DNA from 2 places in the Nocardioides dongkuii genome. Region 2 is predicted to be linked to the other one. Evidence: predicted binding sites of a transcription regulator. Region 2 holds the regulator's gene; the other holds the start of a gene.
The links. Region 2 encodes HrcA, which represses chaperone genes, less so after heat shock. Its sites were predicted from a motif close to TTGGCACTCGNNNNNNNCGAGTGCCAA; they were not measured.
Positions count from the first base shown of each region.

Region 1 (10,582 bases), 880 kb from region 2:
GACGAGGACGGGGTCCTCTGGGACGTCGACCTCGGCGAGGGCTTCGAGATCGTCGTCGGCGGCACCCTGCTGCGGGCGCTGCACACCCCGGGGCACGCCCCGGGCGCGGTCTGCTTCTACGCCCCGTCGCTCGGCTGCGTCTTCACCGGCGACACGCTCTTCCAGGGCGGGCCCGGCGCGACCGGTCGCAGCTTCAGCGATCGGCCCACGATCGAGGCGTCGATCCGCGAGAAGCTCTTCGCGCTGCCCGACGAGACCGTGGTGCACACCGGTCACGGCGACGACACCACGATCGGCGCCGAGAAGGCCGCACTCGCATAGCGCATCCCTCCGGGCGGGACGTCGGCGGGGAGGTCCCGCCCGGAGACGGGACTTCAGACCCGGAGGGTCGAGCACCTTCGCCTCTGATCGAGCGCCGGCGGATGGGCGAAGGTTGGTGACATCAAGGCGGAACGGGCACCAGGTCCCCGCCGGTCACCGAAGGAACGTCATGCGCGCAGCACTCGACAAGTTGATCTCGTGGACAGGGCTTGCCCTGGCCGTCGTCCTGCTCATCGCCGGCGGACTGCTGTTGTGGGCCAACACCTTCATCGCGGACCAGGTGGACCAGCAGCTCTCGGACCAGGACATCATCATGCCCGAGGGTCCGGCGCTCGAGTCGCTTCCCGAGGCTGACCGCGAGGCGATCGAGGAGTTCGCCGGCAGCCCGCTGGACACCGGCCCCGAGGCTCAGGCCTACGCCGACCACTTCATCCTCGCCCACATGAACGCCAGCGGCGAGGAGCTCGCCGGTGAGCCGGTCACCTACCAGGAGGCCAGTGGCAAGGGCCGCGAGCTGTCGGCGGCCCTGGCCGAGAACCCGGACGCCACCCAGGAGCAGATCGACGAGGCAGCGGCCTGGATGGATCTGCGCGAGTCGCTCTTCCAGGGCAACACCCTGCGCGGCCTGCTCCTCTACGGCTACGCCTTCGCGACCATGGGCACCATCGCCGGCATCGCTGCCATCGGCTCCTTCGCCGGTGCCGCCGTCCTGCTCGTCCTGGCCGGCCTCGGGATCCGGCACGCTCGCCGCGTCGCCCGGTCCGAGGGTGTCGGCACCGGCGGCAAGGTCGCCCAGACCGTCTGAGCAACCGTCCGCCCCGTCATCTCCCGGAACCCGCACAGGGTTCCGGGAGATTCGGCGTTCCCGGGACGGGGGCGCCGGCGCGGGCGTCGCTCAGAGCGGGCGGACGAGCAGCGCCGTACCGCTCCCGGCGACGCGGGTCATCACGAGGGTGGCCTCGTCGTCGCCGTGCAGGTCGAGCCGCTTGCGCAGCTGCTCGGGCACCACGTCGACCCCACGCTTCTTGATCGTCAGCCGGCCGATGCCGCGCTCGCGGAGCGCCGCGCGCAGCGGCTTGTCGCGGTAGGGGAGCTCCTCGAGCACCTCGTAGCCGCGGGCGAACGGCGTCGTGACCGCCTCGGCCGAGGTCACGTAGGCGATGTGCTCGTCGACCAGGCCGCCGCGCACGCCGGCCGCGACCGCGGTCACCAGCCCGGCGCGGATCACCGCCCCGTCCGGCTCGTAGAGGTACCGGCCGACCGGGAGCACCCCGACGGCGTCCGCGCCCGGGTCGTCCTCGTCGGTCATCGTCGCCAGCCCGCCGTCGCCGATCACCGTGGCGCGCCGGGCGGTGGTGGCCAGGCTCCCGGACCAGAGCGCGGCCTCCTTGACCTCGCCGTGGTCGCTGACCCACTCCGCCTCGACGCCCGGGGGCACCAGCGAGTGCGGGATCCCCGGCGCGACCTTCACGCAGGCGTCGTGCCGCAGGAGCTTCTCGACGAACGGCCAGGGCGGCGTCCAGTCGGCGGCGTCGAAGGTCCGTCCCCGGCCGGTACGCCGCGCGGGGTCGGCGTACGCGACGTCGAAGGGGGAGGGGTCGATCGTGGTGGCGTCGGCGACCTGCACCGCACCGGGCAGGTCGAGCGCGGCCAGGTTGGCGCGGGCCACCTCGACCCGCACGGGGTCGAGGTCGACGCCGGCGCAGGTGATCCCGGCCCGGGCGGACGCCATCAGGTCGCCCCCGATGCCGCAGCCGAGGTCGATCAGGCTGCCGGTCCGGAAGGCCTCGAGCCGGGCCGCGCGGTGGGTCGCCACCGACAGCCGGGTGGCCTGTTCGAGGCCGTCGGGCGTGAAGTACAGCCGGGCGGCGAGGTCGCCGAACTTCGCGGCCGCCCGCACCCGCAGGGTGGCCTGGGTGAGCGCGGCGGCCACCTGCTCCGCGGAGGCGTCGCGCCGCAGTGCGGCCTGGGCGCGCAGCGGGTCGTCGTCGGCCACCTCCTCGGCGCGGGCGAGCAGCCGCTGCCCGTCGTCGGTCAGCAGCCACCGGAAGGCGTCGAGGTCCACCGCCCGATCCTCGCAGGTCGCTCGCGCGCGGGGGGCGCTGGCACTCAGCGCAGGGGAGTGCTAGTTTCAGTACTGGCACTCTCCTCGTGAGTCTGCCAACGCCCGCACCCCGGTACGACCCCCGCGACGGCGCCCCGGGACGCAGGCACCCAGACGTGAAACACCCGCCATCCGAAGTTCGAAAGTGGAGGTCGACATCGTGTCGGTCAACATCAAGCCCCTCGAGGACCGCATCGTCGTGAAGACGCTCGAGGCAGAGCAGACCACGGCCTCCGGCCTGGTCATCCCGGACACCGCCAAGGAGAAGCCCCAGGAGGGCGAGGTCATCTCGATCGGCCCCGGCCGCATCGACGACAACGGCAACCGGGTCCCGCTCGACGTCGCCGTGGGCGACAAGGTCATCTACAGCAAGTACGGCGGCACCGAGGTCAAGTACGCCGGCGAGGAGTACCTCATCCTCTCGGCGCGCGACGTCCTCGCCGTCGTTTCCTGATTCTTCTGAGCTAGTCCGGCACGTTTCGGTCCTCGCACTCACGTGCCGACGACCGGAGCGTGCCGGACTACTCGTTTTCTAGGTTCGTTTCAAGGAGAGCAATGCCCAAGATCCTGGAGTTCGACGAGAACGCCCGACGCGCCCTCGAGCGCGGCGTCGATGCCCTCGCCAACGCCGTCAAGGTGACGCTCGGCCCCAAGGGCCGCTACGTCGTCCTGGACAAGAAGTGGGGCGCCCCGACCATCACCAACGACGGTGTCACCGTCGCGCGTGAGATCGAGCTGGACGACCCGTTCGAGAACCTCGGCGCCCAGCTGACCAAGGAGGTCGCCACCAAGACCAACGACGTCGCGGGTGACGGCACCACCACGGCCACCGTGCTCGCGCAGGCGATGGTCCACGAGGGCCTCCGCGCGGTCACCGCCGGCGCCAACCCGATGGGCCTCAAGCGAGGCATGGACGCCGCGGCCGAGGCCGTCGGCGAGGCGCTCCGCGCCGCCGCCCGGGAGGTGGACTCCAAGGAGGACATGGCCTCGGTGGCCACCATCTCCAGCCGCGACGCGCACATCGGCGACCTGCTCGCGCAGGCCTTCGACAAGGTCGGCAAGGACGGTGTCATCACCGTCGAGGAGTCCAACACCATGGGCACCGAGCTCGACTTCACCGAGGGCATGCAGTTCGACAAGGGCTACATCTCGGCGTACTTCGTGACCGACCCGGAGCGGATGGAGGCCGTCCTCGACGACCCCTACATCCTGCTGCACCAGGGGAAGATCTCGGCGATCGCCGACCTGCTCCCGCTGCTGGAGAAGGTCATCCAGGCCGGCAAGCCGCTGTTCATCCTCGCCGAGGACGTCGACGGCGAGGCGCTCTCGACCCTGGTCGTCAACAAGATCCGCGGCACCTTCAACGCCGTCGCGGTGAAGGCCCCGGCCTTCGGCGACCGCCGCAAGGCGATGATGCAGGACATCGCGACCCTGACCGGTGGTCAGGTCATCGCCCCCGAGGTCGGCCTCAAGCTCGACCAGGTCGGCCTCGAGGTCCTCGGCCAGGCGCGCCGTGTCGTCATCACCAAGGACAACACCACGATCGTCGACGGCGCCGGTGACACCGCCGAGGTCGAGGGGCGCGTCAACCAGATCAAGGCCGAGATCGAGTCCACCGACTCCGACTGGGACCGCGAGAAGCTCCAGGAGCGCCTCGCGAAGCTGGCCGGCGGCGTGTGCGTCATCAAGGTCGGCGCCCACACCGAGGTGGAGCTGAAGGAGAAGAAGCACCGCATCGAGGACGCCGTCTCCGCGACGCGCGCCGCGATCGAGGAGGGCATCGTCGCCGGCGGCGGCTCCGCCCTCATCCACGCGGCCTCCGTGCTCGACGACAACCTCGGCCTCACCGGCGACGAGGCGGCGGGCGTGCGGATCGTGCGCAAGTCCGTCGACGAGCCGCTGCGCTGGATCGCCGAGAACGGCGGCGTGAACGGCTACGTCGTCATCACCAAGGTCCGCGAGCTCGGCGTCGGCAACGGCTACAACGCCGCCACCGAGGAGTACGGCGACCTGGTCGCCCAGGGCGTCCTGGACCCGGTCAAGGTCACCCGCTCCGCGCTGGTCAACGCCACCTCGATCGCGGCCATGCTGCTGACGACCGAGACGCTGATCGTGGAGAAGCCCGAGGACGAGGACGAGTCCGCCGGGGCCGGCCAGGGCCACGGCCACGGGCACGGCCACTGAGCTCCACGCTCTGAGCCTCACGCACCACCCGCACGACGTACGACGGCGCCGGTCCCCTCGGGGGCCGGCGCCGTCGGCGTTTCGCGGGGGATCCGGGCTCAGCCCAGCTCGGCCAGCCACTGCGTCGCGCCGTGGCCGCGGTTGACCGGGGTGTGCCACATCGCCAGGTCGGAGCCGTGCGGGACCGGTCCGCCGAGGCCGAACTTCGACCAGCTCTCGCTGAGCTGGACGAGGTCGCCGGTCTCGGGCCGGAACGCGTAGGTGCCGCCGTCCTCGCGGCTGAAGCCGGTCACGAGCACCGCCGGGCCGCCCGCCCAGCCGGCCTCGACGCCGTCGCCGCGGACGGTGACCACCTGCTCGCCGTCGGTGCCGACGACCTGCACGCGGTCGTCACGGACGCCGTCGCGCGTGCCGCAGTACTGGCTGAGGACCAGGAGGTCATCGACGCGCTGCAGGCCGAGCTGGTTGCAGCGGTCCCCGGACAGCGGGTCGAAGTCCCGCTCCTCGCCGGTGGCGAGGTCGCGCACGTGGACGCGGTCGTTGGGCTCGTTGTGGGTGGCGGTGAAGGTGAGCTGGTCACCGGTGACGTCGAAGTCGCCGACGACGGTCTGCTCGTCTCGGACGTCGCCGGGGTCGGTGAGCGAGACCGACCACAGGTCGAACTTCCGGATCTCGCCCCCGGTGTCGAGGGAGACGTAGAGCCGGTCGCCGCCGGCCTCGACGCTCTGGACCTCCGCGCGGGGGAGCGAGGGCCACTCGATCGTGGACCACGTCTCGGTCGTCCGGTCGAAGACGCGCGCGGAGACGTCCTTGGCCCCCTGCCGCAGCCCGCGGAAGACCAGCCGGTCGGTGCCGAGGGAGATCGGGCCGTCGATCTGCTGCGGCCCACCGGGGAGCCAGCGGGGCTCGTCCTCGGCCGGGTCGAGCAGCCCGACCCGGGTGTGGTTGCGGACCGTGTGCGGGCCGTCGGTCACCAGCACCAGCCCGTCGTCGGTGACGCCCGAGAGGTAGCGGCCGTTGGCGCGGTCGAGGTTCTCGTTCGTCAGCGACGTGAGCACCCGGAAGTCCTCGCCGGGCACCCCGGCCCGGGCATCTGCCAGCGTCAGGACCCGGCCCACGGGTTCCAGCTCGCGGTCGGCGGCGTCCGGCCCGGACCCGCCGCCGACGTCGGTCAGCAGCGAGCCGGTCACCAGCACGCCGGCGACGACCGCAGCGGTGCCCCCGGCGACGGCGACGCGGCGGCGGCGTACCCGGCCCCGCCCGGTGCGGACCACGGCGTCGAGGTCGAGGTGGTCGGGGGGCGGGGACGCGACGTTCTCCCGCATCAGCTGCTCGAGGTCGTTCACCATGACGGGCTCCCTGCACTGTTGACGGTGAGCTCGTCGCGTGACGCGCTCTCGAACATGGACCGCAGCGAGCCCAGGCCCCGGGAGGTCTGGCTCTTGACGGTGCCCTCGCTGCACCCGAGGGCCAGCGCGGTCTCGCGGACGTCGAGCTCCTCGAAGTAGCGCAGCACGACGCAGGCCCGCTGCCGCTCCGGCAGCCGGGCGAGCGCCGCCATCAGCGCGGCCCGGTCGGCGACCGCGGACGCGACGTCCTCGGTCGAGGCCCGGGACGGGTCCGGCTCGACCGGCACCTCCCGGCTCGACCGGCGCCGGCTCGCGTCGAGGAACGCCGAGACCACCGCCTTGCGGGCGTAGCCGAGCTCGCCGCCCTGCTTCACCAGCCGCGGCCAGGCGACGTACACCCGGACCAGCCCCTCCTGGACGTGGTCGGAGGCCCGGTCCCAGTCCCCGCACAGCAGGTACGCCGTGCTGCGCAGCCGTCGCCGGGCGCCGGCGGCGAACTCGGTGAACGCCGCGTCGTCCGCGGCGTCCCGGCGCCTCATGCGTGCCCCTCGTGTCGTCCCATGCCCTTCGGAACGGGGTGGGCGGCCGATCGGTTGCACGCCGGCACGGGATTTCCCGCCTCGGTCAGGAGCAGTCGGGGCGCACCGGCGCCCGGTCGACCCCGCGGAGCAGGTACACCGGCCGGTCGTCGCAGCCGGTCCCGTGCTCGACGTACCGCTCCTCGACGACGTCGGCGAACCGGCGGCCGGCGTCCTCGTCCCAGAGGTCGAAGTCGACCCACTCGACCAGCCAGGTGGGCGCGTCCGGGCCCTCGACCAGCGCGGTGAGCTCCTCGAGGTCAGGGTCGAGGGTGCGCATCGGGAGGCTCCACAGGTGCTGGTACGGCGACCGCAGGCCGCTCGCGAGCACCAGGTCGGCGCGGCCGCCGAAGACGACCAGCGTGTCGTCGGGCTCGGCGACCTCCGCGATCGCCGCGCCGGTGTCGTGCTCGTGGAACTCCTGCATCCCCAAGGCGTTGTACGCCGTCCAGCCGACCAGGCACGCGACCGAGGACAGGGCGGCGCCGACGATCACCCCGCGCATCGTGCGCCCGCGCCGGTCGCCGTGCCGGACCAGCAGGGCGGCGGCGAGCGCGGTCGCCGGCAGCAGCGGGAAGAGGTAGTCGCGCCAGAAGCTGCCGCCGATGAGCAGCGCGGTCGCGTCGAAGGCGAGGAGCGCGCCGGTGGCGGCGGTGATGGCGCGGTCGTGGGCCCACTCGTCGCGGATGTGCACGACGAACCCGCCGAGCACCACCAGCATCCCGGCGACCACGGCGGCGGTCAGCAGCACCCCGAGCCGCCAGACGGGCGCGCTGGGGCTGGCCATCGCGATCACCGCGGACGCGTCGGAGCGGAAGCCGGCGACGGCGTACCACAGCGTCTCGAGGCGTACGCCGGCCGCGAGCGCCCAGCCGATCGTCACCGCCAGCGGGATCGCGGCGCCCGCCAGCCCGGCCGCGGACAGCCGGAGCAGGTCGCGAACGGGCAGCTGGCGGGTGGCCGCGGAGACGAGCAGCAGGGTGCCGGCGAAGACCAGGCCGCCGAGGAGGTTCTGCTTGATGTGCGGCGCGGTGCCGGCGAGCAGGCCGGCGAGCAGGGCGAGCGGCACCGAGCGCCGCCGCAGCGCGAGGATGGCGAGCGCGCAGCCGGCCATCACGAACGGCAGCCCGAGCAGCTCGCCCTTCACCGCGACCGCGTCGATCACGGCGTTGGTGGTGATCGCGGCGACGCAGACCGCCGTCCAGCGGGCGGCGCGGACGCCGGCGACCAGCCGCGCGGCCCACGCGGCGGCGAGCACCAGCGCCGCGCACGCGATCGCCCCCAGCACCCGGATGAAGTGCGGTCCGCCGATCGCGTCGGACGCCTCGAAGATCGCGATCAGCAGCGGCGGCCGGTCGACGAAGTAGTGGCCGAAGACGCTGTCCGGCATCGGGTCCCAGGAGCGCCCGACCAGCAGGAACCCCGCCTCGTCGGCGCGCACCGGACGGGTCAGCCCGGGCATCCGGAGCAGGAACGCCGCCGCGGCGGCGAGGACGACGGTGTACCGGGAGTCGACCCGGTCCGTGAGCCCGCGACCGATGCGGAGCAGGAGGTCGCCGAGCCGCTGCATGGCGACACTGTCTCAGACACCCCACCGGTCCCGTTCGTTGCACGCACGCAACAGCGCTGACGTGGTCCCGCAACGTCGGCGGGGCACGCTCGGCGGATGCTGTGGAGAGTGCGCACGACCCTGCCCGACCGCCCCGGCGCGCTCGCCGCCCTCGCGCAGCACTGCGGGGAGGCGGGGGTGAACATCCTGGGTCTCCAGGTCTTCCCCGGCGCCGAGGACGGGCCCGGGACGGTCACCGACGAGCTCGTGGTGCGGACGCCCTCGGACTGGGGGCCCGGCGAGATCGCGCGGCTGGTCGAGGCCTCGGGCGGCGTCCACGTCGTCTCGGTGCCGTGCACGGAGGCGGCGCTCGGCGACCAGCCGGTCCGCTACGTCCGGGCGGCCCGCCGGATCCTCGCCCAGCCGGCCGCGTTCCCGGAGCTCGTGGCGCTGCTGCTGGACGCCGAGGCGGACCCGCCGGACGGCACCGGCCGGCCCCAGGACGTGCTGACGATGACCGTCGGCGACGTCGAGGTGCAGGTCCGGCGCACCGCGCCGTTCACGGCCACCGAGCGGGCCCGCGGCGCCGAGGTCGCCGGCCTCGTGACCGACGTCCTCCAGCGCGACCGCGAGCCGGACGGCGTCGCGGCCCCCGCGCCGGGCCGGCGGCTGGGCGGCGGCCAGGTGCCCGAGTACGTCGCGGAGGGCAGCTCGGTCTCGGCGGTCGTCGGGGACGCGGTGGTCGGGCTGGCGACGGTCGGTGCGGCCTCCCCCGACGAGGCCGGCGCGCGCTCGCTGGTGCTGCGGGTCGACCCGGCCTGGCAGCGCCGCGGCATCGGGACCCGGCTGCTGGTCGAGGGCGCGCGGCTCGCGCAGCTGCTGGGGGCCTCCGAGGTGGTGCTGACCACCCGCGCGGACAACCGGGCGGTGCTGCCGATGGTGCTGGCCGCCGGCATGCGCGGCCGGATCCGGATGGCGGCCGACGTGCTCACGGTGCGGGTGCCGCTGGCGCCGGGTCTCACGCGCAGCCGGGTGACTCCCTGAGCCGCGGCCACTGCTCCACGTCGGCGGGCGAGCGGCCGACGTACACCGCGTCGGGGGTGCGCCACAGCCGCCGGCCCTCGCGGACGAGGCCGGTGTCGGTCGCGCCGTCCGGCAGCGTCGTGCTCGGCTCCCACGGCACCACGAGCTGGTCGCGCAGCCAGCGCTGCGGGTCGCGGACGTACGTCGGGCCCGGCCGGCGCTCGCCGAACCGCAGGAACGTCATCGACTGCCAGTCGCAGTGCTCCGGCCCGCGCCAGGCGGAGAGCTCGGTGGTCGGCACCGGTCGCCCCTCGCCGTCGGTCCACACCTCCAGGCCGATCGCGTCGGTGTGCTCGCGCGGCAGCTCGGCGGGGTCGCACTGCGCCCAGGACTCGAGGTACCAGCCGTCGCCGCCCGCGCCCTCGGTGCCCTCGCCGTCGTGCACGACCAGCGCCTGCTTCGCGACGCCGTCGACCTCGAGCACGTAGAGCACCCGGTCGTCGGTGCGCGCCGCCACCGTGAGGCCGTCCTGGAACTGGAAGGTGCCGGGCACGTGCTCGCTGGCCGCCGTCTCCAGCGCGCCGGCCGGACTCCCGGACGTCGCGCCCTCGGCGTACACCTCGGCGTCCTCGAAGCCGCCGTCCCCCCAGGTGTCGCACCGCACCACGTCGCCCGCCGCCCCCGCCCGCGGGTGCCGGGCCTCCGCCCGCGAGACGTGCAGCGGCCCGTCGTACGCCGTGGCCGCGGGCGGGGCGCCCACCTCGCCCACCTCGCCCTCCGTGCCGTCCCCGACGTCGGTGCTGGAGCCGCACGCGACCAGCACCGGGACCAGCACCGGGACCAGCAGGCCGGCGGCCAGCAGAGGATGACGCACGTCCGGTAGGACGTCCCCCGCCCACCCCCGGTTCCGCCCGACTGTGGAAATCCCCGCCGAGTCGGCGCACATGTGCGCCGACTCGGCGAGGTTCTCCACAGCTGGGGTGGGTCAGCCGAGGGCGCGGTCCAGGTTGAGGGCGGCGCTGATCAGGCTGAGGTGGGTGAAGGCCTGGGGGAAGTTGCCGAGCTGGTCGCCGGTGAGGCCGACCTGCTCGCCGTACAGGCCGAGGTGGTTGGCATAGCTGAACATCTTCTCGAGCGCGAGCCGGGCGTCGTCGAGCCGGCCGATGCGGGTCAGCGCCTCGACGTACCAGAACGAGCAGATCGAGAAGGTGCCCTCGGTGCCGTCGACGCCGTCCGGGCTGCGGCCGAGGTCGTAGCGGAACACCAGGGTGTCGGAGACCAGCCGCTCCTCGATCACCCGGAGCGTGGAGACGAAGCGCGGGTCGTTCGGCGCCACGAACTTCACCATCGGCATCAGCAGCACGCCGGCGTCGACGGTGTCGGCGCCCTCGTGCTGCATGAAGGCCCCGACCTCCTCGTCCCAGCAGTGCTCCATGATCCGGTGGTAGACCGCGTCGCGGACCTCGGCCCAGCC
Region 1 covers NZ_CP059903.1:3,485,259-3,495,840, reverse strand. Annotated here, with positions in the region: gene H4O22_RS16835 (MBL fold metallo-hydrolase) at 1-321, shown strand, start outside; gene H4O22_RS16830 (hypothetical protein) at 491-1,126, shown strand; gene H4O22_RS16825 (THUMP-like domain-containing protein) at 1,217-2,386, opposite strand; gene groES (co-chaperone GroES) at 2,586-2,879, shown strand; gene groL (chaperonin GroEL) at 2,981-4,609, shown strand; gene H4O22_RS16810 (hypothetical protein) at 4,708-5,958, opposite strand; gene H4O22_RS16805 (SigE family RNA polymerase sigma factor) at 5,952-6,497, opposite strand; gene H4O22_RS16800 (hypothetical protein) at 6,583-8,106, opposite strand; gene H4O22_RS16795 (GNAT family N-acetyltransferase) at 8,203-9,129, shown strand; gene H4O22_RS16790 (hypothetical protein) at 9,104-9,982, opposite strand; gene H4O22_RS16785 (glycoside hydrolase family 15 protein) at 10,094-10,582, opposite strand, start outside.
Region 1: groES (co-chaperone GroES) is a predicted target of HrcA. The motif match lies at 2,424-2,450, and genes of this name have one in related genera.

Region 2 (10,582 bases):
GACGTACCGAGTTCGTCGAGGGCACCCCCGACCCGACGCCCGTCCACCGCCGCGACACGGCGTACGCCGTCCGCCTGGGGCTGGACTCCGTGCGCGGCATCGGCGCGGACGTGGCCGCCCGGATCGTCGCCGCCCGGGAGGAGCGGCCCTTCGACGACCAGGTCGACCTGTCCCGGCGGGCCGGGCTGGAGCCCCGCCAGCTCGAGGCGCTCGCCACCGCGGGGGTCTTCGAGAGCGCCGGGCTGAGCCGGCGCCGGGCGCTGTGGAACGCCGGCTGGACCGAGCGCGACGACCAGCTCGAGGGGCTGCGGGTGACCGGCGAGGCGCCGCAGCTCCCGGAGATGGACGAGGTCGAGACCACGATGGCCGACCTGTGGGCCACCGGGATCACCCCGGAGGCGCACCCGTTCGTGCACCTCCGCGACCGGCTGCGCGCCGGCGGGGTGCTGTCGGTCGCCGACCTGGCCACCGCCGAGGCGGGTCGGCGGGTGACGGTGGCCGGGATGGTCACCCACCGGCAGCGGCCCGGCACCGCCGGCGGCACGACGTTCCTCAACCTCGAGGACGAGACCGGCATGCTCAACGTCATCTGCGCCGCGGGGGTCTGGCGTCGGTACCGCCAGGTCGCCGCGTCGTCGGCCGGCATGGTGATCCGCGGGATGCTCGAGCGCGAGGACGGCGCCACCAACCTGGTCGCCGACCGGCTCGGCGCGCTCGAGGAGCTCTACCCGCAGGCCGGCCAGGCGCTGCGGGCCCGGCACCGCTCGCGTGACTTCCAGTGATCGAGGACGCGACGGAGCGTGTCGAGACCCGGTGGGCCCACACGCCGCGTCGTACGCACGCCTGAGACCATGGAGGCGTGCCGTCCGCTCTTCCCCCCGGCGACCCGGTCCCGGCCGACGGGTCGCTGCCCCCCGCAGCGCTGACCGGCCTCGGGGAGCGACCCTTCGGCCTCTACGTGCACGTGCCGTTCTGCGTCGTGCGGTGCGGCTACTGCGACTTCAACACCTACACCGCAGAGGAGCTCGGGCCGGTGGGCGGCGCGCCCGGCGCCTCGCGGGGGACGTACGCCGAGGCCGCGATCGCCGAGGTCCGCCGGATCCGGCGGGTGCTGGGCGACCGGGACCTGCCCGTCTCCACCGTCTTCTTCGGCGGCGGCACGCCGACGCTGCTCAGCCCGGCCGACCTGGGCTCGGTGGTCGCGGCGATCAACGCCGAGCTCGGCCTCGCCCCGGACGCCGAGATCACCACCGAGGCGAACCCCGACAGCGTCACCGCCCGCGACCTCGAGGAGCTCCGCGCGGTCGGCTTCAACCGGATCTCGTTCGGCATGCAGTCCTCGGTCGACCACGTGCTCCGGGTCCTCGACCGCACCCACGACCCGGCGCGGGTGCCGGACGTCGTGGCCTGGGCCCGCGCCGCGGGGTTCGACCCGGCCGAGGGCGGCAGCCTCAGCCTGGACCTGATCTACGGCACCCCCGGCGAGAGCCTCGCCGACTGGGAGACCACCGTGGAGTCCGCGCTCGCCTGCGCGCCCGACCACGTCTCGGCGTACTCCCTCATCGTGGAGGACGGCACCGCCCTGGCCCGGCAGGTGCGCCGCGGGGTGCTCCCGATGCCCGACGAGGACGACCTCGCCGACAAGTACCTGCTCGTCGACGAGCGGCTCAGCGCGGCCGGGCTGGAGTGGTACGAGGTCTCGAACTGGTCCACCGGCCCCGACACGAGGTGCCGGCACAACGTCCTCTACTGGACCGGCGCCGACTGGTGGGGCGTCGGCCCCGGCGCGCACTCCCACGTCGGCGGGGTGCGCTGGTGGAACGTCAAGCACCCCGCGGCGTACGCCGACCGGCTCGCCGCCGGTGTCAGCCCCGCGCACGCCCGCGAGGTGCTCGCCCCCGAGGACCAGCGCGTGGAGCGGGTGCTGCTCGAGGTGCGGCTGCGCGACGGGCTGCCGCTCGACGTGCTCGACGCCGCCGGCCGCGCCGCGGTGCCGCGGGTGGTGGCCGAGGGCCTCGGCGTGACCGCGGGGGACCGGCTGGTGCTCACCCAGCGCGGCCGGCTGCTGGCCGACGCCGTGGTCCGCGACCTGCTGCCCTGAGAAACCCCTAGGCTGCCCCCATGACGCAGGGACCGCACGAGGACGACCCGACGCAGCCCTACGGGCAGCAGCCGCCGTACACCCAGCCCCCGACCCAGCCGTACGCCGCCGGCTACCCCGGCTACCCCGGTTTCCCGGGTGCCCCGGGTGCGGTCCCCGGGGCGCCGTACGGCGTGCACCCGACCACGGGCATCCCGTACTCGGAGAAGTCCAAGCTGGTCGCCGGCCTGCTGCAGATCCTGCTGCCGCTCGGCATCGGCCGGTTCTACCTGGGCGACAGCGGCATGGGCGTGGCCCAGCTGCTGGTCACGATCTTCACCTGCGGCGTCGGCGGGCTCTGGCCGTTCATCGACGGGATCATCATCCTCGCCACCGACAGCAAGGACTCGCAGGGCCTGATGCTGCGGAGCTAGGTGCGTGCTGAGTTCGGGACCCGACTGGGTTTCGAGACGGCTCGCTCGTCCTTCGCAGGCTCAGTCCGAGCTCGCGACGAAATCGATGAGCTCCTCGACGCGACCGAGGAGGGCGGGGTCGAGGTCGTGGTAGGACGAGACGCGGCCGAGGATCTGCTTCCACGCACGGGCGATGTCGGCCTGGTCGCGGTGCGGCCAGCCGAGATGCTGGCAGACGCCCTTCTTCCACTCGATCGTGCGCGGGATGTCGGGCCAGCGCTCCAGCCCCACCCGGTCGGGCTTCACGGCGGCCCAGACGTCGATGAACGGGTGACCCACGATCAGCACGTGCTTGCCGATCGGGGACCGGGCCACCGACTGCGCGATCCGGCTCTCCTTGGACCCGGCGACCAGGTGGTCGACGAGCACGCCCACCCGCCGCTGCGGGCCCGGGCGGAAGTCGCGGAGGTGCTCGGCGAGGTCGTCGACGCCGTCGAGGTACTCGACCACGACGCCCTCCACCCGCAGGTCGTCGCCCCAGACCTTCTCGACCAGCTCGGCGTCGTGCCGGCCCTCGACGAAGATCCGGCTGGCGCGGGCGACCCGGGCCGGGGCGTTCGGGACGGCGACGGACCCGGACGCGGTGTGGGTCGGCTTCGCCGGGGCCGTGCGGTGCACCGGGGCGGTGAGGATCACCGGGCGACCCTCCAGCAGGAAGCCGGGGCCGAGCGGGAACGTGCGGCGGCGCGCGCGGCGGTCCTCGAGGGTCACGGTGTCCAGGTCGCGGTCGACGGCGATGATCTCGCCGCACCAGTCGGTGGTGACCTCCTCGACGACCGCGCCGATCTGCGCCGGGGTCTCCACGGCCCGGCCGCGCTTCGGGGCGCGCCAGTCGGTGGAGAGGACGTCGGAGCCGTATCGGTCTGCCACGACCGCCACGCTAGGCCTCGGCGCCGACGGCGCCGGGGACGCGCGCCGCTCAGTCCTGCTGTGACGTGTCCGACGTCTCAGCGGCGTCCTGGTCGGCGTCCTGCTCGCCGTCCTGGTCGGCCTGCTTGCCGCCGGTGAGCAGGTCGTCCACGGACTCGCCGGGTTCGAGTCCCTCGGCCAGCGGGTTGTCGTCGGCGGGCACCAGGTCGTCGGGCAGCGCCTCGTCGGGGACGCCCGTGGTCGCGTCGGACTCGTCGGTGGTGTTCTCGTCGCGGTTCGTCATGGGCGAGCAGGTACCCGCTCAGACGAGAGGCAGGCGTCGCTGGCCGCGGGGCAGGTGCTCGTACCCCCGGCGTACGGCGTCCACCAGCCGCTCGCGCGGGTAGGGCCACTCGGTGGCCTCGAGCGCCTGGGCGGCCGGCACCCCGCGGGCGGCCAGGTCGCGGATCGTCTCGGCGACCACGCCGATCGCGTTGCGCTGCTCCTCCACGAAGGCGCGGTCGACCGGCGCCCCGTGGCCCGGGACCACCACGCTCGCGGACGTGGTCAGCCCGAGGACGATGTCGAGGCTCCACGGCCACTCCAAGGGGTAGCAGTCGGACCCGAAGCCCGGGACGCCGTCGGTGAGCATCGACTCCTCGACCAGGTCGCCGGCGAGCAGGACGTCGGCGTCCGGCACGCGCAGGACCAGGTCGCCGCCGGTGTGCCCGCGCCCGGGGTGCACCAGCTCGACCTGCCGGTCGCCCAGGTCGAGCGCGACCGCGGAGGAGAACGTGTGGTCCGCCGGGACCACCTCGGTCGCGCGCACCTCGTCGCCGCGGGGGTCCTCCGGGTCGGCGTCGTACAGCGCCTTGGCGCGCTCGCCGGCCTCGACGGTCCGCTCCGCCGCGGTCTCGTGGGCGTGGATCGGGACCGCGCCGTACGCCGTGCGCAGGGTGCCGTTGCCGAAGGTGTGGTCGAAGTGCTCGTGGGTGTTCACGATGCCCAGGACCGGGCCGACCCCGAGCCGGCGTACGTCCTCCACGACCTCGCGGGCGGCGACGGCGGAGGCGGTCGTGTCGACGAGCAGCACGCCGTCGGCACCGCCGACCAGGCTGACGTTGACGTCGAACCACGCGTAGCGCGCGACCCAGACCCGGTCGGCGACCTCCGTGAACGGCATCCCGGCAGGCTAGCCGGGAGGACCTGTCGCCGGTGTCAGCGGAGCCCGGAGTGCAGCTCGCGGCGCAGCAGCTCGCCGAGCTCGGCGGGGGTGCGCGCGGCGCGGGGGAACTCGACCCGGGCGACGTGCCCGCCGTCCACGTCGACCCAGTGCACGTGCACGCCGGTGGTCGTCAGGTCGCGCAGGGTCACGCCCAGCACGTCGGGCAGCGGCGTCCCGGTGGCCGTCGCGACCGCGTGCCGCAGCTCGTCCTGATGGCTGGTGCCGGCGTGCTCGGCGGAGCGCTGGAGGTAGCCGCGGTTCAGGTGGTGCACGGGGGAGCGGAGGGCGTCGGAGGGGACCCGCACCGAGGCCTCGCCGGTCTCGGTCCCGAGCAGCGTGAGGTCCACCTCGAGGGTGACCCGCACCCGGGACGCGTCGCAGCAGGCGCACGCCTCCGCCGCGTGGGCGCGCAGCTGGCCGGCCAGCGTGAGCCGGTGGTCCCGCTCGGGCGAGCCCGGCTCGCCGAGCCCGCTGCGCAGGGTGAGCAGGACGTTGCGCCGCTCCTGGCCGGCTGCCGCCAGCGGGCTGTCCGCCGGGCACGAGAACGTCGGGGTGCCGCCCGCGTCCTGCATCCCGACGGTGTCGTCGAGGACGGCGTCCGGGCACCCGTCCACGACCAGGCCGACCGAGGCCGGGCAGGACAGGATGCTGCGGGCGAGGGCGACGTGCTCCGCCGGGTCGAGCAGGGGTCGATTGGTGCGGTCCACCGTCATGCACGCCTCCAGGTCGCGTTCAGCAAGGCAAGCCTAACCTTTGTCCGTCCCGAGGGGAAGGTGTGTCCACTGGCACGCCGCGTACACCGGTCCCGCCTTGTAGCATTGGCACTCCAGACGCGCGAGTGCCAAAAGGCCGCTCGCACCGGCGACGAGGAGGCGGGATGCAGGAGGAACGTCGGCTCGCGGTCCTGCGGGCCATCGTCGAGGACTACGTCGCGACCGAGGAGCCGGTGGGCTCCCGCGCGCTGGTCGAGCGCCACCGGCTCGGGGTCTCCCCGGCCACCGTCCGCAACGACATGGCCGCGCTCGAGGACGAGGGCTACATCACCCAGCCGCACACCAGCGCGGGCCGGGTCCCCACCGACAAGGGCTACCGGCTCTTCGTGGACCGGCTCAGCACCGTCAAGCCGATGAGCACCGCCGAGCGGCGCGCGATCTCGACGTTCCTCGACGGCGCCGTCGACCTCGACGACGTGGTCCAGCGCTCGGTGCGGGTGCTCTCCCAGCTGACCCGCCAGGTGGCGGTCGTGCAGTACCCCACGCTCTCCCGCTCCACGGTCCGCCACGTCGAGCTCGTGCCCCTGGCCCCCGCCCGGCTGCTCGCGGTGCTGATCCTCAGCACCGGACGGGTCGAGCAGCGGGTCGTCGAGCTCGGTCGCGACCTGACCGACGACGACCTCGCCGGGCTGCGCGCCCGGGTCAACCGCGCCGCCACCGGTCAGGTGATCGCCGACGCCGCCACCGCGCTGCGCGCCATGGTGCCCGAGCCGACGGCCGGCGACGCCGCCGGCGACGGCCCCCAGGACGGCAGGGACGACGGTGGCGTCACCGCCGCGGTCGTGGACACGCTGGTGGAGGCGATGGTCGACCACCGCTCCGACGAGCGGATCGCCGTCGGCGGGGCCGCCAACCTCGCGCGGTACGGCGACTCGTTCGACTCCGCGGTCCGGCCGCTGCTCGAGGCGCTCGAGGAGCACGTGGTGCTGCTCAAGCTGCTCGGTGAGGCCAGCACCGGCGGAGCGGTCACGGTGCGGATCGGCGCCGAGGGGCCCTACGAGCAGTTCGCCTCGACCAGCGTGGTCGCCACCGGGTACGGCCCGCGCGACCAGGCGCTGGCCACCCTGGGCATCGTGGGCCCCACCCGCATGGACTACCCCGGCACGATGGCGGCGGTGCGCGCGGTCGCCCGCTACGTCTCCCGGATCCTCGACGAGGGCTGAGCCCCGCCAGCGTCCCGCCCCGACCCACAGACTCAGCACCACAGACTCAGGACCACAGAAGGAACCCCACGTGAGCCAGGACCCGTACGAGCTTCTCGGTGTCGCCCGCGACGCGGACGCCGACGCCATCAAGAAGGCCTACCGGCGTCTCGCCCGTCAGCTGCACCCCGACGTGAACCCCGACCCCGAGACCCAGGAGCGGTTCAAGGAGGTCACCCGGGCCTACGAGGTGCTCTCCGACCCGCAGAAGCGGGCGGCGTACGACCGCGGCGGCGACCCGTTCGGCGGGGCCGGCGGGTTCGGCCAGGGCCCCGGGTTCTCGTTCACCGACATCATGGACGCGTTCTTCGGCGGCCAGGGCCCGGGCGGCGCGGGCGGTCCCGGCGGCCGCGGCCCGCGGTCCCGGTCGCGCCGCGGCCAGGACGCGCTGATCCGGCTCGAGATCGAGCTGGCGGAGGCGGCGTTCGGCGTCACCCGCGAGCTCAACGTCGACACGGCCGTCCAGTGCAGCACCTGCCACGGTGAGGGCGCGGCGCCGGGCACGCACGCCGTGCCGTGCGAGACCTGCCGGGGCCAGGGCGAGGTCGCCCACGTGCAGCGCTCGTTCCTCGGCGAGATTCGCACCCTGCGCCCCTGCGCGGCCTGCCGCGGCTTCGGCACGATCATCCCGGAGCCGTGCCGCGAGTGCTCCGGCGACGGCCGGGTCCGGTCGCGCCGCGCGCTGACCGTGAAGATCCCCGCCGGCGTCGACAACGGCACCCGCGTGCAGCTCGCCGAGCAGGGCGAGGTCGGTCCCGGCGGCGGGCCGGCGGGCGACCTGTACGTCGAGATCCACGTCGCGCCCCACGAGACGTTCACCCGGCAGGGCAACGACCTGCACTGCACGGTCACCGTGCCGATGTCGGCCGCCGCGCTGGGCACGACGTTCACGCTGCCCACCCTGGAGGCGGACGTCGAGCAGGGCGCCGACTCGGGGGTGGAGACCTCCTTCGAGCTCGAGGTGCGGCCCGGCACCCAGTCCGGCACGCAGCAGGTGCTGCGCGGCCGCGGCGTACCCGGCCTGCGCGGTGGGCGCGGCGACCTGATCGTCACGATCGCCGTCGAGACGCCGACCCGGCTCGACGCCCGCCAGGAGGAGCTGCTGCGCGAGCTGGCCGCGATCCGTGGCGAGGAGGACCCGACCGGGCAGGTGAAGCCGGGCTCGAAGTCGGTCTTCGGCCGGCTGCGCGACGCGTTCAACCAGCACTGAGCCACCGATGTCGCTGCCGGTCCACCTCGTCCCGTCGCTCGCGGGGGTCTCGGTCGGCGCCCCGGTGACGGTCGAGGGCGACGAGGCGCACCACGCGGTCGCCGTACGCCGGCTGCGGGTGGGGGAGTCGGTCGTGCTCACCGACGGCGCCGGCACCTCGGTGGTCGGCGAGGTGAGCTCCACCGGCAAGCGGGTCTTCGCGGTGACCGCGACGTCGGTGGACGTCGTACCCGCCCCGGAGCCGGTGGTCACCGTCGTCCAGGCGCTGCCCAAGGGCGACCGCGGCGAGCTCGCGGTCGAGGTGCTGACCGAGGTGGGCGCGGCCCAGGTCGTGCCGTGGGCCGCGTCCCGCAGCGTCGCGGTCTGGAAGGGCGAGCGGGCCGAGAAGGCCCTCGGCCGGTGGCGGGCGACGGCCCGTGAGGCGGCGAAGCAGGCCCGCCGGTCGTGGTTCCCGGAGGTCGCGCCGCTGGCGAGCACCGCCGAGGTGGTCGCGCTGGTCGAGGCGGCGTCGCTCGCCGTGGTGCTGCACGAGGACGCCACCCTCCCGCTGGCGTCGCTCGACGTGCCCGCCTCCGGGACGGTGCTGGTCGTCGTCGGTCCCGAGGGGGGCCTGACCAAGGAGGAGGTCGCGGCGTTCGTGGCCGCGGGCGCCGCGTCGGTGCGGCTCGGCGGCGAGGTGCTGCGTACGTCGACCGCCGGCGTCGCCGCGGTCGCCGCGCTGCTCTCCCGGACCCCGCGCTGGGGCGCCCCGGACTAGCGCGCCAGCAGGCGTTCGACCCGCGCCGACTCCGACGCGAGCCCGGACTGCTCGCTGCGGGTGAGCGGCCGCAGCGTCTCCAGGACGTGCACCCGGCCGTCCTCGACGCGCCACAGCCCCTCGAGCCAGCCGTCGACGAAGAGCGCGTTGGCGGTCCCGCCGTTCACGCCCATCCACGCGTTCCGCTTCTCGGGGTCGGTGACCCGGTCGCGCCGCGCGTGCGAGAGCCAGACGTTGTCGTAGCAGCCCAGCAGGCGCACCGGCGCCGGGACGTCCTCGTCGGCGAGCTCGCCGTCCGGGACGTCGTACAGGGTCCGGCCGGCGTCGTCCTCGTGCCGGACGAGGTCCGTCATCGCCGCCAGCACCGGGCCCAGCCGGGTGACCGCCGACCAGGCGGTGACGTCGGCCGCCGTCGCCGGCCCGAAGGCGCGCAGGTAGCGGCGCACGACCTCCGGGACGTCCGGGGGTGCGGCGTCCCAGCCGTCACGGCCGAGCCACGCGTCGGCGTACTGGTAGACGACGCCGCCGGACCGCTTCCAGCACCCGCGCGGGGGCAGCTGGGCCAGCGGCGCGGCGAGGCGCGCGACCTGACCGAGCGCGGTGGCCGGCCGGTCCGGGAAGGCCTCGGCCAGCCGCTGGGCGAGCTCCTTCTGGGCGAGCGGCCCGTCGGCGAGCGCCGCGCGGAGCGCCGCGGCGAACGCGGCGCGGTCCACGTCGGCGGCGCCGCGGACGTTCTGGCTGCTGCGCAGCTCCTGCTCCATCCGCGGCTGGGTCCAGGCCCGTAGCGGAAGCGCGTCCTCGGCCGCGAGGAGGTGGATCGTCCCGCGCATCGTCAGCAGCCGGACCAGGGTCCGGTCCTCGAGCCCGCGGGTGACGTCGGCGGGGTCGAGCTCGGAGAGCCGGGCGGCGAGCGAGAGGTACGGCGGCAGGTTCTCCTGGGCCTGCAGCCCCACCAGGTGCCGCGCCTCGTCGACCACCGCGGCGTCGACGCGCTCCAGCAGGTGCTGGCGCTGCAGCAGCGTCCGGTTGAGCCGCCTCCGGCTGAGCCTCACGCCCGCAACCTACGCCGACCCGGGGACAACCCCGCCGAGTCGGCGTGAGTTGACGCCGGGGAGCGCCAACTCACGCCGAGTCGGCGTACAACTCACGCCGACTCGGCGTAGGTTCTCCACAGCTACTCGACGGTGATGGTCTTGCTGTCGGCGTGGGGGCCGGGGCCCTCGCCGGCGGAGGGGTCGTCGGTCATCGCGACGAAGGTGTACTCGCCGGGCGCGAGGCCGGACACGTCGACCTCCGCCTCCCAGGGCCACAGCCGGTCCATCCAGCCCTCGGCGGTCGTGAAGCCGTCGAGGACGACCTTCCGGCCGCGCCGTACCTCCCACGGCACGGTGGCCTCGAAGGAGCTCGCGACCCCGCTGGCGGTGAAGGTGCCGGACACCGTCGCGCCCTCCTCGGGCGCGGTGACGTTGACCAGGCCCAGCACCTCGAGCGGCGGCCGGGCGGTGACGCCGCGGGCGGTGTCGACGCCGAAGAGCGTCACCGGCGCCCCGTCCAGGAACACCCGCACGGGGGAGCGCTCCTGCTGCACGCCCTGGAGCGTGAGGACCAGCTGCTGCGCCGCGAGCACCGACTCCTCCGAGGAGTCCTGGCCGGCCGGCGTCGTCCAGGACTCGTCGGCCAGCTCCACCCGGAACCCCTCGCGGTCGTGGGCGACGCTCGCGAACGCGCCGTCGGGGTACGCCGTCCGGTAGTCGGGGTCGAGCGCGTCGCCGGCGGTCATCAGCGCGGCCGCCGCCTCGAGCGGGTCCTCGGCCCCGACCCGGCGGAACTCGCGGAACAGCCGCGACCCCTGGGGAGTGTCCGCGACGAAGTAGACCGGCACGGTGACCGTCTCCTCGGTGGCCCCGTCCTCGGAGGGCGACGGCGACCCGGACGGCGACGTGGACGGCGACGTGGACGGCGACGTGGACGGCGGTGCGGACGGCGAGCCGCCGACGGGCGTGGGGTCCTCGG
Region 2 covers NZ_CP059903.1:2,605,862-2,616,443, reverse strand. Annotated here, with positions in the region: gene H4O22_RS12620 (error-prone DNA polymerase) at 1-782, shown strand, start outside; gene hemW (radical SAM family heme chaperone HemW) at 860-2,101, shown strand; gene H4O22_RS12610 (TM2 domain-containing protein) at 2,122-2,514, shown strand; gene H4O22_RS12605 (DUF3097 domain-containing protein) at 2,575-3,423, opposite strand; gene H4O22_RS12600 (hypothetical protein) at 3,473-3,706, opposite strand; gene H4O22_RS12595 (MBL fold metallo-hydrolase) at 3,725-4,585, opposite strand; gene H4O22_RS12590 (hypothetical protein) at 4,621-5,340, opposite strand; gene hrcA (heat-inducible transcriptional repressor HrcA) at 5,505-6,563, shown strand; gene dnaJ (molecular chaperone DnaJ) at 6,634-7,812, shown strand; gene H4O22_RS12575 (16S rRNA (uracil(1498)-N(3))-methyltransferase) at 7,820-8,569, shown strand; gene H4O22_RS12570 (winged helix DNA-binding domain-containing protein) at 8,566-9,621, opposite strand; gene H4O22_RS12565 (Gmad2 immunoglobulin-like domain-containing protein) at 9,744-10,582, opposite strand, start outside.